DNA from 3 places in the Luteibacter sp. 3190 genome. Region 3 is predicted to be linked to each of the others. Evidence: riboswitches for the same ligand, from Rfam matches in the RefSeq annotation. Region 3 holds a riboswitch; each other region holds the start of a gene.
What was found. Region 3 has a riboswitch for cobalamin ahead of J2X58_RS14495 (TonB-dependent receptor). Riboswitches for the same ligand answer to the same signal wherever they lie in the genome.
Positions count from the first base shown of each region.

Region 1: linked by a shared signal. The riboswitch ahead of metE (5-methyltetrahydropteroyltriglutamate--homocysteine S-methyltransferase) and the one ahead of J2X58_RS14495 (TonB-dependent receptor) in region 3 are both predicted to bind cobalamin.
Region 2: linked by a shared signal. The riboswitch ahead of J2X58_RS15505 (ribonucleoside-diphosphate reductase subunit alpha) and the one ahead of J2X58_RS14495 (TonB-dependent receptor) in region 3 are both predicted to bind cobalamin.

Region 1 covers NZ_JAVDUO010000002.1:400,606-404,667, forward strand. Annotated here, with positions in the region: gene J2X58_RS11750 (membrane-bound PQQ-dependent dehydrogenase, glucose/quinate/shikimate family) at 1-391, opposite strand, end outside; gene J2X58_RS11755 (glycosyltransferase) at 639-1,919, opposite strand; cobalamin riboswitch at 2,004-2,222, shown strand; gene metE (5-methyltetrahydropteroyltriglutamate--homocysteine S-methyltransferase) at 2,412-4,062, shown strand, end outside.
Region 2 covers NZ_JAVDUO010000003.1:598,823-602,884, reverse strand. Annotated here, with positions in the region: gene J2X58_RS15515 (SDR family oxidoreductase) at 1-11, shown strand, start outside; gene J2X58_RS15510 (response regulator) at 65-1,999, opposite strand; cobalamin riboswitch at 2,162-2,374, shown strand; gene J2X58_RS15505 (ribonucleoside-diphosphate reductase subunit alpha) at 2,542-4,062, shown strand, end outside.
Region 3 covers NZ_JAVDUO010000003.1:358,255-362,316, reverse strand. Annotated here, with positions in the region: gene J2X58_RS14500 (TonB-dependent receptor) at 1-1,068, opposite strand, end outside; cobalamin riboswitch at 1,415-1,655, shown strand; gene J2X58_RS14495 (TonB-dependent receptor) at 1,805-3,685, shown strand; gene J2X58_RS14490 (efflux RND transporter permease subunit) at 3,813-4,062, shown strand, end outside.

The DNA.
Region 1 (4,062 bases), on a different contig from region 3:
CGCCGAACGCGAGCACGACCGCGACGACGACCGCCGCAGCCGCGCCGCGCGACGGCACCAGTTTCCGTCGTACCCACGGCATCAGGAGGTAGATACCGAGCAGCACGGGGACGAGGAGTCGAGGCTCGAGTTGCCACCCGACGAGACCGACTTCGCCGACGGCCCACACGGTGGTGCCGAGCAGCAGCAGCGCGTAGAGCCACAGCGCCGTCGACGATCCGCGTATCAGCGACACACCCGTCGCCGCGACACCGAGCCCGGCGATCAGGTAGTAGAAGCTGCCGCCGAGTGCGACGAGCCACGCGCCGCCGAACGCGAGCGCGAGTCCGATGACGGCGATCACGGCGCCCGTGACGCGCGGCGGGCGGTGTGAACGAATGATGGGTGACATGGCATATCTCCGGTGCGCGACGCGGTCGTACGCGTCGCGCCCGATGCCGCGTGGTGAACGTCCAAAGATAAGCATGGCAGGTATATCCCGCGTGTACGCGTCGCGTTCGCAGGACGACGATCTTCGGGTGCACGATCTTGCGAGGACACGCAGCACCCGTCGCCGATGCGATCGGCTCCCACCCTTCGGCAGGCAGCGTGCGGGAGCCGATCGTATCGGCGATCCCGCGGCAGCGGGCACGCCTCCCTCAGCGCTCCCGCATGGCGGCCTCGATCGCATCGGCCGCCTCGCGCGCACCGTCCTCGCGCCGGATCACGCGCGCGGCCTCCGCGGCACGACGCGCCACCGCATCGTCGCCCAGCACTTCGCGCAGCAATGCCGCCGCGCGATCCGCCCGATAGCGCGACGCGCGCAGCACACGTCCGACGCCGAGCCGCTCGACGCGCGCCGCGTTGTCCGGCTGGTCGAAGCCGTGGGGCACGACGAGCTGCGGGCGTCCCGCGCGAAGCGCTTCCTGCGTCGTGCCCACGCCACCGTGATGCACGACCGCCGCCGCGCGCGCGAACAGCGCGCCATGCGGCGCGTATTCCTGCACGAGGACACCTTCCGGCAACGCCGCCGGAAGACGCGCGCGCATCTCGGGCGATCCGGTCAACAGCACCGCGCGCCGGTGCAGCGCGACGGACGCGTCGATGCTTTCCCGCAGGAACGATGCCCCGGCATGGACCGCGGCCGAGCCCAGCGTGTAGACGATCGGCGCGTCGCCCGCGTCGAGGAACGCGGCGAGTTCCGGCGCGAGCCGGTCGCCGCCGGGCGCGTAACGGCACTGCCCGGTGATACGCGTTCGCGCGGGCGCATCCGGCGGGGGCTCGCCGAGCAGCGGGGAGTACATCGCGAGGACGCCGTCCCGCGCGTGCTGTCCCTGATGGAACGGATCGCCCCACGGAGAAACCGGCGGCAGTCCCAGCGACACCCTGAAATCGCGCACCGGGCGCGTCCATGGCGCCGTGACGGCGCGCGCGAGGCGGCCCAGCCATCCGCCGCGCCGTGGCGAACCGCGCAGGAACGTGTCGAGCCACGCGTAACCCGTCGCAGGCGGGTCCCATGCGGAAAGGAAGACGGCCGGCGACAGCACGGCCGAGAGCCATGCGAGGCGCCCCGTCTCGCCGATGATCTGCCCGGCGAACGCCAGCGTCGTCGTGACGATCGCATCGGCCTCCGCGCAGACGGGAGCGAGGGCGGCGTAACTCGCCGCGACATCCGCCGCGGCCAGGTCGCGCACGACGAAACGCGGTCCGCGCAGGGGATGAAACGCGCGGGCCGCGAAGGCCGCCTTGTCCTCGGGTTCCGCGATCCCGCTCGCAAGCAGGAAGGCGAGTCCCGCCGCCGCGACGGCGTCCCGGTGGATCGCGTGCGCCGCGACCGTGACCCGGTGCCCGCGCGCGACCAGCTCGCGCCCGACGGCCAGGAACGGAAACAGGTCGCCCTGCGACCCGACCGTGGCCATCACGATGTGTCGTCCCGCCATGCCTCGCTCCTTTGCCGACCGGGGCATTGTCGCGGCTACCGCGTGCACGGCGCGCGCGCATTGACTTGCCGGCCGTCGACGACTACCTTGCCGGCTGCCAGCGGTCTTTATCTCGATATTCGAATAGAGAGATAAAGCTAAGAGGGAAGCCGGTGCGATTCCGGCGCTGCCCCGCAGCGGTATGTGGAGACGAACCCGTCACAGGCACTGGATCGATGGCGATCCGGGAAGCGACGGGCGAGGCGACGCCCCACGGCGTCACATCCACGAGCCCGAAGACCTGCCGCCGGCCGGAGCGCATGCGTCGTCATGGACGCGTCCGTTCCGTCCGACCTGGGTGCCGTCGAAAGACGGGCGCCCGGTTCGCCCGCGGGGGCGAAGGTCGACGGCCATCCCTCATGACGCGGCCCACCGGCACGCATCGCGCGCGGGTGGACGGCGGTGCGTGGGCGGCCGCCCTTCCCTCCTCTTTTCCCCGAAGAGGATCCATGCATGCCACACGTCACCTACCCCGGATTTCCCCGCATCGGCCGACGCCGCGAATTGAAGCGCGCGCTCGAAGGCCACTGGAAGGGCGAAATTTCCGCCGATGAACTGCAATCCGTGGCGCGCGAACTGCGCCTGCGGCACTGGTCGCTCGCTCGCGAGGCGGGCGCCGATAGCGTGCCGGTGAACGATTTCTCGCTCTACGACCACGTGCTCGACGCCGCCGTGACGGTCGACGCCATTCCGCCGCGCTACCGGCGGTTGCACGAGCAGGATCCGCTGGCGGGCTACTTCGCCATGGCGCGCGGACACCAGGACGATACGTTCGACCTGCATGCGCTCGAGATGACGAAGTGGTTCGACACCAACTACCACTACATCGTGCCGGAGCTGTCCGCGGAACAGACGTTCCGCGCCCGGCCGGCCAAGGTGGTCGCCGAATTCCGCGAGGCCGTGGCCGCGGGGCACACGGCGCGCCCGGTGCTGCTGGGACCGGTCACGTTCCTTCGTCTGTCCAAGACCGTCGACGGCAGCGATCCGCTCGCCCTCCTCGAGGCGCTGCTGCCCGCGTGGATCGACGTGCTCCACGCGCTGGCCGACGCCGGCGCGGACTGGGTGCAGGTCGACGAGCCCGCGCTCGTCCTCGATCTCGACGAACCGACGCGCGAGGCTTACCGCCACGCGTATGCGCGCATCGCGGAACGTTCGCGCGCACGCATCCTCCTCGCCACATATTTCGGCGACCTCGGCGACAACGTCGACCTCGCCGCCTCGCTGCCGGTCGCCGGCATCCATGTCGACCTCGTCCGCGGGGGCGCGTCGGTCGATGCGTTGATCGACGCGTTGCCTCGCGACACCGTGCTCTCCGCCGGCATCCTCGACGGACGCAACATCTGGCTCGGCGCGCCCGAGGCTGTCCTGCCCCGCGTCGAGGCACTGCGCGATCGCCTCGGCGACGAACGTCTCTGGCTCTCGACATCGTGCTCGCTGTTGCACGTGCCGATCGACGCGTCGGAAGAGAAGCGGCTGCCGGGCGACCTCGGTGCGTGGCTGTCGTTCGCGCGGCAGAAGATCGGCGAGTTGCGTCGTTACGCCGACGCCGTCGCTGGCTCGGCTTCCGCGCGCGAAGCGCTCCAGCGGCAGCAGGCGATCGTGGCGCGGCGCCTCGCGTCGCCGGACGTCGTGCGCGCCGGTGTGCGTGCGCGTGTCCGTGGCCTCACGCCGCAGTTCGCGCAGCGACGTTCGGCCTACGCCTTCCGCGCCGCGGTCCAGCGGGAGCGGTTCGCCCTGCCCGACCTGCCGACGACGACGATCGGTTCCTTTCCGCAGACCGCCGAATTGCGCAACGCCCGCGCCGCGCACCGCGCCGGCAGGCTCGACGACGCGTCGTACGCCGAGGTGCTGCGCGACGAAGTACGTCGCGCCGTGCGCTTCCAGGAGGAGGCCGGCATCGACGTGCTCGTGCATGGCGAGCCCGAGCGCAACGACATGGTCGAATACTTCGGCGAGCAGCTGGCGGGCTTCGCGTTCACGTCGCTGGGCTGGGTGCAGAGCTACGGCTCGCGCTGCGTGAAGCCACCGCTCATCTACGGCGACGTCGCGCGTCCCGCGCCCATGACCGTGGCGTGGTCCGCGTACGCCCAGTCGCTCACCGACC
Region 2 (4,062 bases), 240 kb from region 3:
TGTTGCCCTGAGGAACAGCGGCTAAGCCGCGGTGGGAGCACGCTCCCACCGCGATGAGAATGCCTTAACGACGCGCGATGCGGTCGATCGCCTGCATGAGATCCGCGACGCCGTACGGCTTCACGATGATCGCCGTGCGCTCGTCGCGGACGACGCCATTGGCGAGGTGATCGCCCGTGGCGTAGAGCACCGGAAGCGTCGGTTGGGATTCCCGAAGTCGCGCGGCGAGTTCCACGCCGCTGATACCGGGAAGCCCGACGTCGGCCAGCAGGACATCGATCGTCTCCGACGCATGCAGCCGGGTGGCCTCGGTGCCGTCGCCGGCCTCGAAGACGATGTGCCCGCGACTTTCGAGCATCTCGCTGATCGACATGCGGATCAATGCGTCGTCCTCGACCACGAGCACGCGCAGCGGCGCGACCCGGTCCGATTCCGCTGGAGCCACCGCCGCGATGGGATCCGCCGGGCGCTGCCGCGTGGCGAGCACGTGACGGACACGGCGCGCCAGCTGATCGCGCGTATAGGGCTTGCTCAGCAGCTCGACGCCCTCGTCGAGACGGCCGCCGTGGACGATCGCGTTCTCGGTATAGCCGGAAGTGAAGAGCACGGCGATGCCGGGCTGCCGCTCGACCGCCTTGCGCGCCAGCTCGGGACTGCGCAGCGTGCCGGGCATGACGACGTCGGTGAACAGGAGATCGATCGCGATACCGCTTTCGATGATCGAGAGCGCGCTCTGCGCGTCGCGCGCCTTGAGCACGCGATAGCCGAGGTCGCCGAGCATGCCGACGACGGTCTCGCGCACGGCGTCGTCGTCTTCCACGACCAGCACGGTTTCGTCACCACCACGCACGCCTTCCTCCTCGACCGCGACGACGCGGTCCTCGCTCTGCGTCGAACGCGGCAGGTAGATCTTCACGGTGGTGCCGTGGCCGGGTTCGCTGTAGATCTTCACGTGACCGCCGGACTGCTTGACGAATCCGTACACCATGGACAGGCCGAGGCCCGTGCCCCGTCCTTCGGGCTTGGTCGTGAAGAACGGTTCGAAGACCTGCTCGATGATCTCCGGGGGGATGCCGGTGCCGGTATCGGTCACCGCGATCATCACGTACTGGCCCGGACGCAGGTCGCCATGGGCGTCCGCGTAGGTCGCGTCCAGCAGCGCGTTGCCCGCCTCGATCGTGAGCTTGCCCTGCCCTTCCATCGCGTCGCGGGCATTGATCGCCAGGTTGAGCAGCGCGTTCTCCACGTTGCCCGGATCGATGAGCGTGTTCCACAGGCCGCCCGCGACCACGGTTTCCACCTCGATGGCCTCGCCGAGCGCGCGCCGGAGCAGGTCGTCCATGTCGCGGACGAAACGGCCGATGTTCACCACCTTGGGCGCGAGCGGCTGGCGTCGGCCGAAGGCGAGCAGCTGGGCGGCGAGCTTCGTGCCGCGCGTGACGCCGGCCATGGCGTTGGCGACGCGGCGCTCGGCGCGCGCGTTGCCGGCGATGTCCGCCCCGAGCAGCTGGAGGTTGCCGCTGATGACCTGCAGCAGATTGTTGAAGTCGTGCGCGACGCCGCCGGTCAGTTTGCCGATGGCGTCCATCTTCTGGGCCTGGCGGAGCTGGCCGTGGGTGATCCCCAGTGCCATGTCGCCGTCGCCCTGGGTCCAGCCACCATCGACCGCGCCCGCGGGCTGGAAGGTCCCGAGCACCACCGGCCCGAGGGCCTGATCGTTCCAGGCTTCGAAAGCGACCCGCCACGGGCCACCGGTCGCGGTCGCGATCTGGAAGCCGCGCGCGGTGTCTTCATCGGGCGCGGCCAGAGCCGCTTCGACGCGTTCACGCCCCTCGGCGTTCCACATCGACAGGAAGCCCCCTTCGGGCATCCGGCCGGCGGCCCACGCGTTCGCGTACAGGATGTCCCCGGCGGGAGAAAGCGCCACGAATCCATAAGGAAGCGAATCGAGCGACCGGGAGATGAGGCTGTGGTCCTGCAGCGCGAGCGACGGGGGCATCGGGCCTCTATGGGTCCGCAAAAAGAAGTTCACAGTTTATCGTCGGACCCCGGTCAACTTTGTGTAGACGACCTTCACATCGCGCGAAGGGAGGCACGGCGAGGCGTATCAGGGACATAGCAGGTGACCCCACATCTTGTGTTGACCCACCGCAGGTCCGCCTATATCGTGTGTCGCGTTGGTGTCCGGCGAGGCGCGACTGCCCGTCGGACTTAAAAGGGAATCCGGTGCGAATCCGGAACTGCCCCGCAGCGGTAAGTGGAAACGACCCCGTCATCAGCACTGGCCCTCCGGGGGCTGGGAAGCGACGGGCTAGGTCGGCCCGAAGGCCCTCGTCCACGAGTCCGAAGACCTGCCGACAGTCGGTGCCCAGCGCGGCGCCGATTCGTGGTGACGGCTTCCGCGGGGAGGCACGTCGCGGACCGGAGCGCCTTCGTGCGCGCTCCGTCGCGACCCTTTCCGCCCGGCCCGAACCGCGTCGAGACCCGTTCGAGGGAACGGGAGTCCGGACACGGCCCTGGGGCACGCCAATGACGATCACGATGGATTCCTCCGCGCGCGAGCGCACCGAGACGGCCGACGCCGCCGTCACCACTTCGACCACGGCCGCCGGCACGGCGCCGGCCGCCGGCTACCGCAACGACGCGCCGCCGGCCTTTGCCCTGACACCCCCGCACAACCCGGGCCAGATGCGCGTGACCAAGCGCAACGGCGGCCAGGAAGCCGTGGACGTGAACAAGATCGTGCGCGCGGTGACGCGCAGCGCCGACGGACTGTTCGCGGTCGACCCCATGCGCGTGGCGCTGAAGACGATCGGCGGCCTCTACGACGGCGCGACCACCCAGGAGCTCGACCAGCTCTCGATCCGCACCGCGGCGGCGCTCACCGCCGAGGAGCCGGAGTACGGCCAGCTCGCCGCGCGCCTGCTCGCCGCCTTCGTCGACAAGGAAGTGTCGGGCCAGGACATCCACTCGTTCTCGCAGTCGATCTCGACCGGCTTCGAGCTGGGCATCCTCAACGAGCGCCTCCGCGATTTCGTGCAGGTGAACGCGCGCAAGCTCAACGACGCCGTCGATACCTCCGCCTCGCGCCGCTTCGAATACTTCGGCCTGCGCACGGTCTACGACCGCTACCTGCTGCGCCACCCGACGAAGCGGTTCGTCATCGAGACGCCGCAGTACTTCTTCATGCGCATCGCCTGCGCGCTCGGCGGCAACGACGTGGCCGAGACGCTCGAGCTGTACCGCATGCTGTCGTCGCTGGAATACCTCGCCAGCTCGCCGACGCTGTTCAACGCCGGCACCGCGCACGAGCAGCTCTCGTCGTGCTTCCTGCTCGATTCGCCGCAGGACGCGCTGGAGTCGATCTACGCCAAGTACGGCGACGTCGCACAGCTGTCCAAGTTCGCCGGTGGCATCGGCCTCGCCTACTCGCGCATCCGTTCGCGCGGTTCCCTGATCAAGGGCACCAACGGTCATTCGAACGGCCTCGTGCCGTGGCTGAAGACGCTGGACGCTTCCGTCGCCGCGGTGAACCAGGGCGGCAAGCGCAAGGGCGCCGCCTGCGTGTACCTCGAATCGTGGCACGCGGACATCGAGGAATTCCTCGAGCTGCGCGAGAACACCGGCGACGACGCGCGCCGCACGCACAACCTCAACCTCGCCAACTGGGTGCCCGACCTCTTCATGCGCCGCGTGGAGACCGACGGCGACTGGTCGCTGTTCGATCCCAAGATCGTGCCGCACTTCGTCGACACCTGGGGTCCGGCCTTCGACGCCGCCTACGAGAAGGCGGAGGCCGATGGCCTCGCCGTCAAGTCGATCAAGGCACGCGAACTCTATGCCCGCATGCTGCGCTCGCTCGCGCAGACGGGTAACGGCTGGATGACGTTCAAGGACCGCTCGAACGCCACCAGCAACCAGACGGCGCTGGCGAAGAACGTCATCCACCTGTCGAACCTGTGCACCGAGATCCTCGAGGTGACCAACGAGAACGAGACCGCGGTGTGCAACCTCGGCTCCGTGAATCTCGCCCGCCATGTGGTCGACGGCGCGTTCGACTTC
Region 3 (4,062 bases):
CGTCACCTCGAGGAGGTGGTTGTCGGTGATGTTCCAGTCGATCTTGGCCATCCACTTCGTGGCCTTGTTCTCCTGGTAGGTCTTCTGCGGCGCGGTGATGACGCTGGTCGACTTGCTGTTCGAACGGGTGAAGTCACCCGCCGCGAACAGGAACAGCTTGTCCTTGATGAGCGGACCGCTGATGTAGCCGGTGTACTGCGTATCGGTGCTCTTGTTGCCGGAACGCGTCTGGTAGAGCGTGCCGTTCTTGCGATAGATGTTGCGCGGGCTCTGGCGCAGGCCGGCCGGCTGGAAATACATGCCGACGCCGCCCTTCCATTCGTTGCCGCCGCGCTTCGTCACGATGTTGATCACGCCGCCGGTCGAACGGCCGTATTCGGCGCCGTAACCACCCGTGAAGATCTGCTGCTGGTCGATCGCGTCGTACGGCAGGCTGGTGAAGCCGAGGCCCGTCAGCGCGTTCGTGACCGCGTAGCCGTTGATGTAGTACTGGTTCTCGGATGCCGACGAACCGCCGAACGAAGCGACGTTGCCGTAGCGGCTGTCGCCGGAGATCACGCCGGGCGCGAGCAGCGCCGCGGCGGTCACGTCGCGGGCGAGCGGCAGCTTCTGCAGCTGCTCGGACGTCAGCACCGTGCGCGAGTCGACCTGCGAGACGTCGATGGCGGGCAGCGCGTTGCCGGTGACCTGGACGCCTTCGAGCGTCTGGGCTTCGCCACTGCTGGCGACCGCGCCACCGAACGATACGTCGACGCCGCCCAGGCTCACCTGCACGTTGTCGCGCGTCTCGGCGGTCTGGCCATTGCGTTCGACGGACACGCGGTAGCGGCCGACCGGAAGCGAGCTGGCACGGTAGCGACCGTCGGCGTCGACGCCGACGTCGCGCGTGAGGCCGGTATCGAGGTTCTGCAGGTGCACGACGGCACCTTCCGGCTGCGCGACGCGACCGAAGACATTACCCGACGCATTGGACTGGGCCAGGACGGCACCGCTCGCGAAGCAGAGCGCGAGGGCTGAACAGAGGGCGGAACGGCGGATCGCTACGGCGCGATAGTCGGAACGTTGCATGTTTGTCTCCCCAGGAAACTGCAAGAAAAGCCGGTCACAAAGCGCGGACCGGACGTTGTTCTCGATTGCCGTAAACCACGTCTCGCCAGCCTGTTCCCCTCCCGGGAAATCCAGCCGCCGGGACGCATTCTCCCCGTGGCGTAATAAATCGCCCCCTTACGGCAATCTGTTACGGTTGTAATCGAATCATTTTGCGATGGTCAAGTGCATGTTAAGCCTCATCACAACAACTTGCGCTTTTTCAAGGGCTTGCTTGTTATCTGCCATCGTGCGGTAAACGTTTACGTGAATCGCGGCCAGGTCCGCTCCTACCCGTCGGCGCAGTGACTTTCGGGGCCCTGCGCGGTAGCATCCGCGCCGTTCGGGTGTCCCGCTGGCGTCGGCCAGGGGATGAAACGGGAAGCCGGTGCGCCACGTCGTTCGTGGCAAGGCCGGCACTGCCCCCGCAACGGTAAGCGTCGACGGCTGGTCCCGGTCAGGGGCCCCGTGGAACCGGTCATGCGCCACTGCGAAAGCGGGAAGGCACCGGTTCCGGCCAGTCCTGGCACGCGCGAGTCCGGAGACCGGCCCGATGAAGCGACCCGCCCCTTGTCTGGCGGGCGCTCCTGTTTCGGTCGATTCGCGGAGGGCGGATCCGGACAGCCGCCGGGTCTTGCCTCCCGTTCGCCGTTCGCTGCCCGTCCTCCTCGCGCGACCTTTCGTATGGCCGCGTCACGCGGCGGAGGAAGACGGTTCCATGAAGAAGACCCTGCTCGCGACGGCCCTGCTGTCGTCCATCGCCATGGCGCACGCCGCGGACACCCCCGATCAGCTCGATGCCGTGGTGGTGACCGCCAACCGCGCGCCGACGCCGGTGGACGACGTGCTCGCACCGGTCACCGTGATCACGCGCGAGGACATCGAGCGCCTGCAGCCGGTCGAGCTGCGCGATCTGCTCACGGGCCTGCCAGGGGTCAACGTGGCCAACACCGGCGGCATCGGCCAGCAGACCTCGCTGTTCATGCGCGGCACGAACTCCGCGCACACGCTGGTGCTCGTCGACGGTGTCCGCGTCGGTACCGTGGGTGCGGGCCTGCCCGCCTACGAGCAGCTGCCCGTCGACCAGATCGACCGCATCGAGGTCGTCCGCGGGCCGCGTTCGTCGCTCTACGGCTCCGACGCCATCGGCGGCGTCATCCAGATCTTCACCCGTCACGGGCAGGCCGGCGAGGCGCCGACACCGTCGCTCTCCGTCACCGGCGGCAGCCACGGTTACACGGCAGGACAGGTCGGGATCTCCGGCGGCACGCAACACGCCTGGTACAACGCCAGCCTCGGCGGCCAGTACACCTCGGGCATCAATGCCTGCCGCATCGGCGCGGGCACGGCGTTCCAGGGCTGCTTCACCGACGAGCCCGACCACGACGCCTACCGCACGTACAACGGCGCGCTCTCGGGCGGCTACCGCTGGGACGACGGCACCGAGTTGACGGGCAGCTGGCTGCGCAGCAAGGGCGACATCGAATACGACGGCGACTTCCAGAACTTCACCCGCCGCTCGCAGCAGGTGGCCGGCGCGAAGCTCGCCTTCGATGCGATGACCGACTGGCGCATGTCGCTGAGCCTCGGCCAGAACCAGGATCGCGCGGACAATTACCTCGACGGCGCGGACAAGACGCTCGACTTCGTCGATTACGGTGTCGACAAGGCGCGCGTGGGTTATCTGTATTCGAAGCGCAACCAGGCCACCTGGCAGAACGACTTCACGCTGGCGAAGGACCAGACGCTCTCGGTCGGCGTCGACTACCAGCAGGAAAAGCTCAAGAGCGATACGGATTACCTCAAGGACACCCGTAACAACACGGGCGTGTTCGCCCTCTACCAGGGCGTGTTCGGGCCTCACGAGATCCAGCTCTCGGCGCGCCACGACCACAACACGCAGTTCGGCAACCACACCACCGGCTCGGCGGCTTACGGCTTCCGCTTCGACAACGGCATGAAAGTCACGGCCTCGTACGGCACGGCGTTCCATGCGCCGACCTTCAACGACGAGTTCTACCCGTACGGCGCGCCGGTCGACCTGAAGCCGGAGAAGTCGCGGACCGCCGAGATCGGCCTGTCCGCCCGTCCCGGCGTGTGGAACTGGGCGGTCAACGCGTACCAGACCACGGTGGACGACCTGATCGGCTTCGACGCGAACTTCCTCCCGATCAACGTGAGCAAGGCGCGCATCCGCGGCCTCGAGGGCCAGGTCGGCGCCGATGTCGACGGCTGGCACGTGCGCGGCTACCTGACGTTCCAGCAGCCGGAGAACCGCGACGACGGCGTCCAGAAGGACAACCTGCTCGCCCGCCGCCCGCGCCGCATCGCGCGCGTCGACCTCGATAAGGACCTCGGTCCCGTCACCGTCGGCGGTTCGGTGTACTCGGCCGGCTACAGCTACGACGACGCGGCCAACACCCGCCGTCTCGGCGGCTACGCGACGGCCGACCTGCGCGCCACCTGGCACCTGGACACGGCGTGGAGCGTGCAGGGTCGGGTCGCCAACGTGGCCGACAAGCGCTATGAGACCGCCTCGTACTACAACCAGCTGGGGCGGACGTATTACCTGACGGTCCGCTATTCGCCGGTGCGCTGAGACCGATCCGGAACGGGGCACCCCTGCCTTCCGGCAGGGGCCCCACTAAAGGCACACGCGACGAAACGCGCATGAAGTCATAAAGTTCGCGGGCGCGGGGTGTCTTCCCGCGATCACAGGAAGTGTCGTGAACTTTTTCGCACCATTCATCCGCCGGCCCATCGGCACCTCGCTGCTCGCGGCGGGCCTGACGCTGGCCGGCGCCATCGCATACATGCTCCTCGGTGTGGCGGCCCTGCCGTCGATCGAGGTGCCGGCGGTGTTCGTCAGCGTCCAGATGCCGGGCGCCAACGCGCAGACGATGGCCTCGACCGTCATCGCCCCCCTGGAGCGCCATCTGGGGCAGATCCCCGGCGTCGACCAGATGTACTCGAACA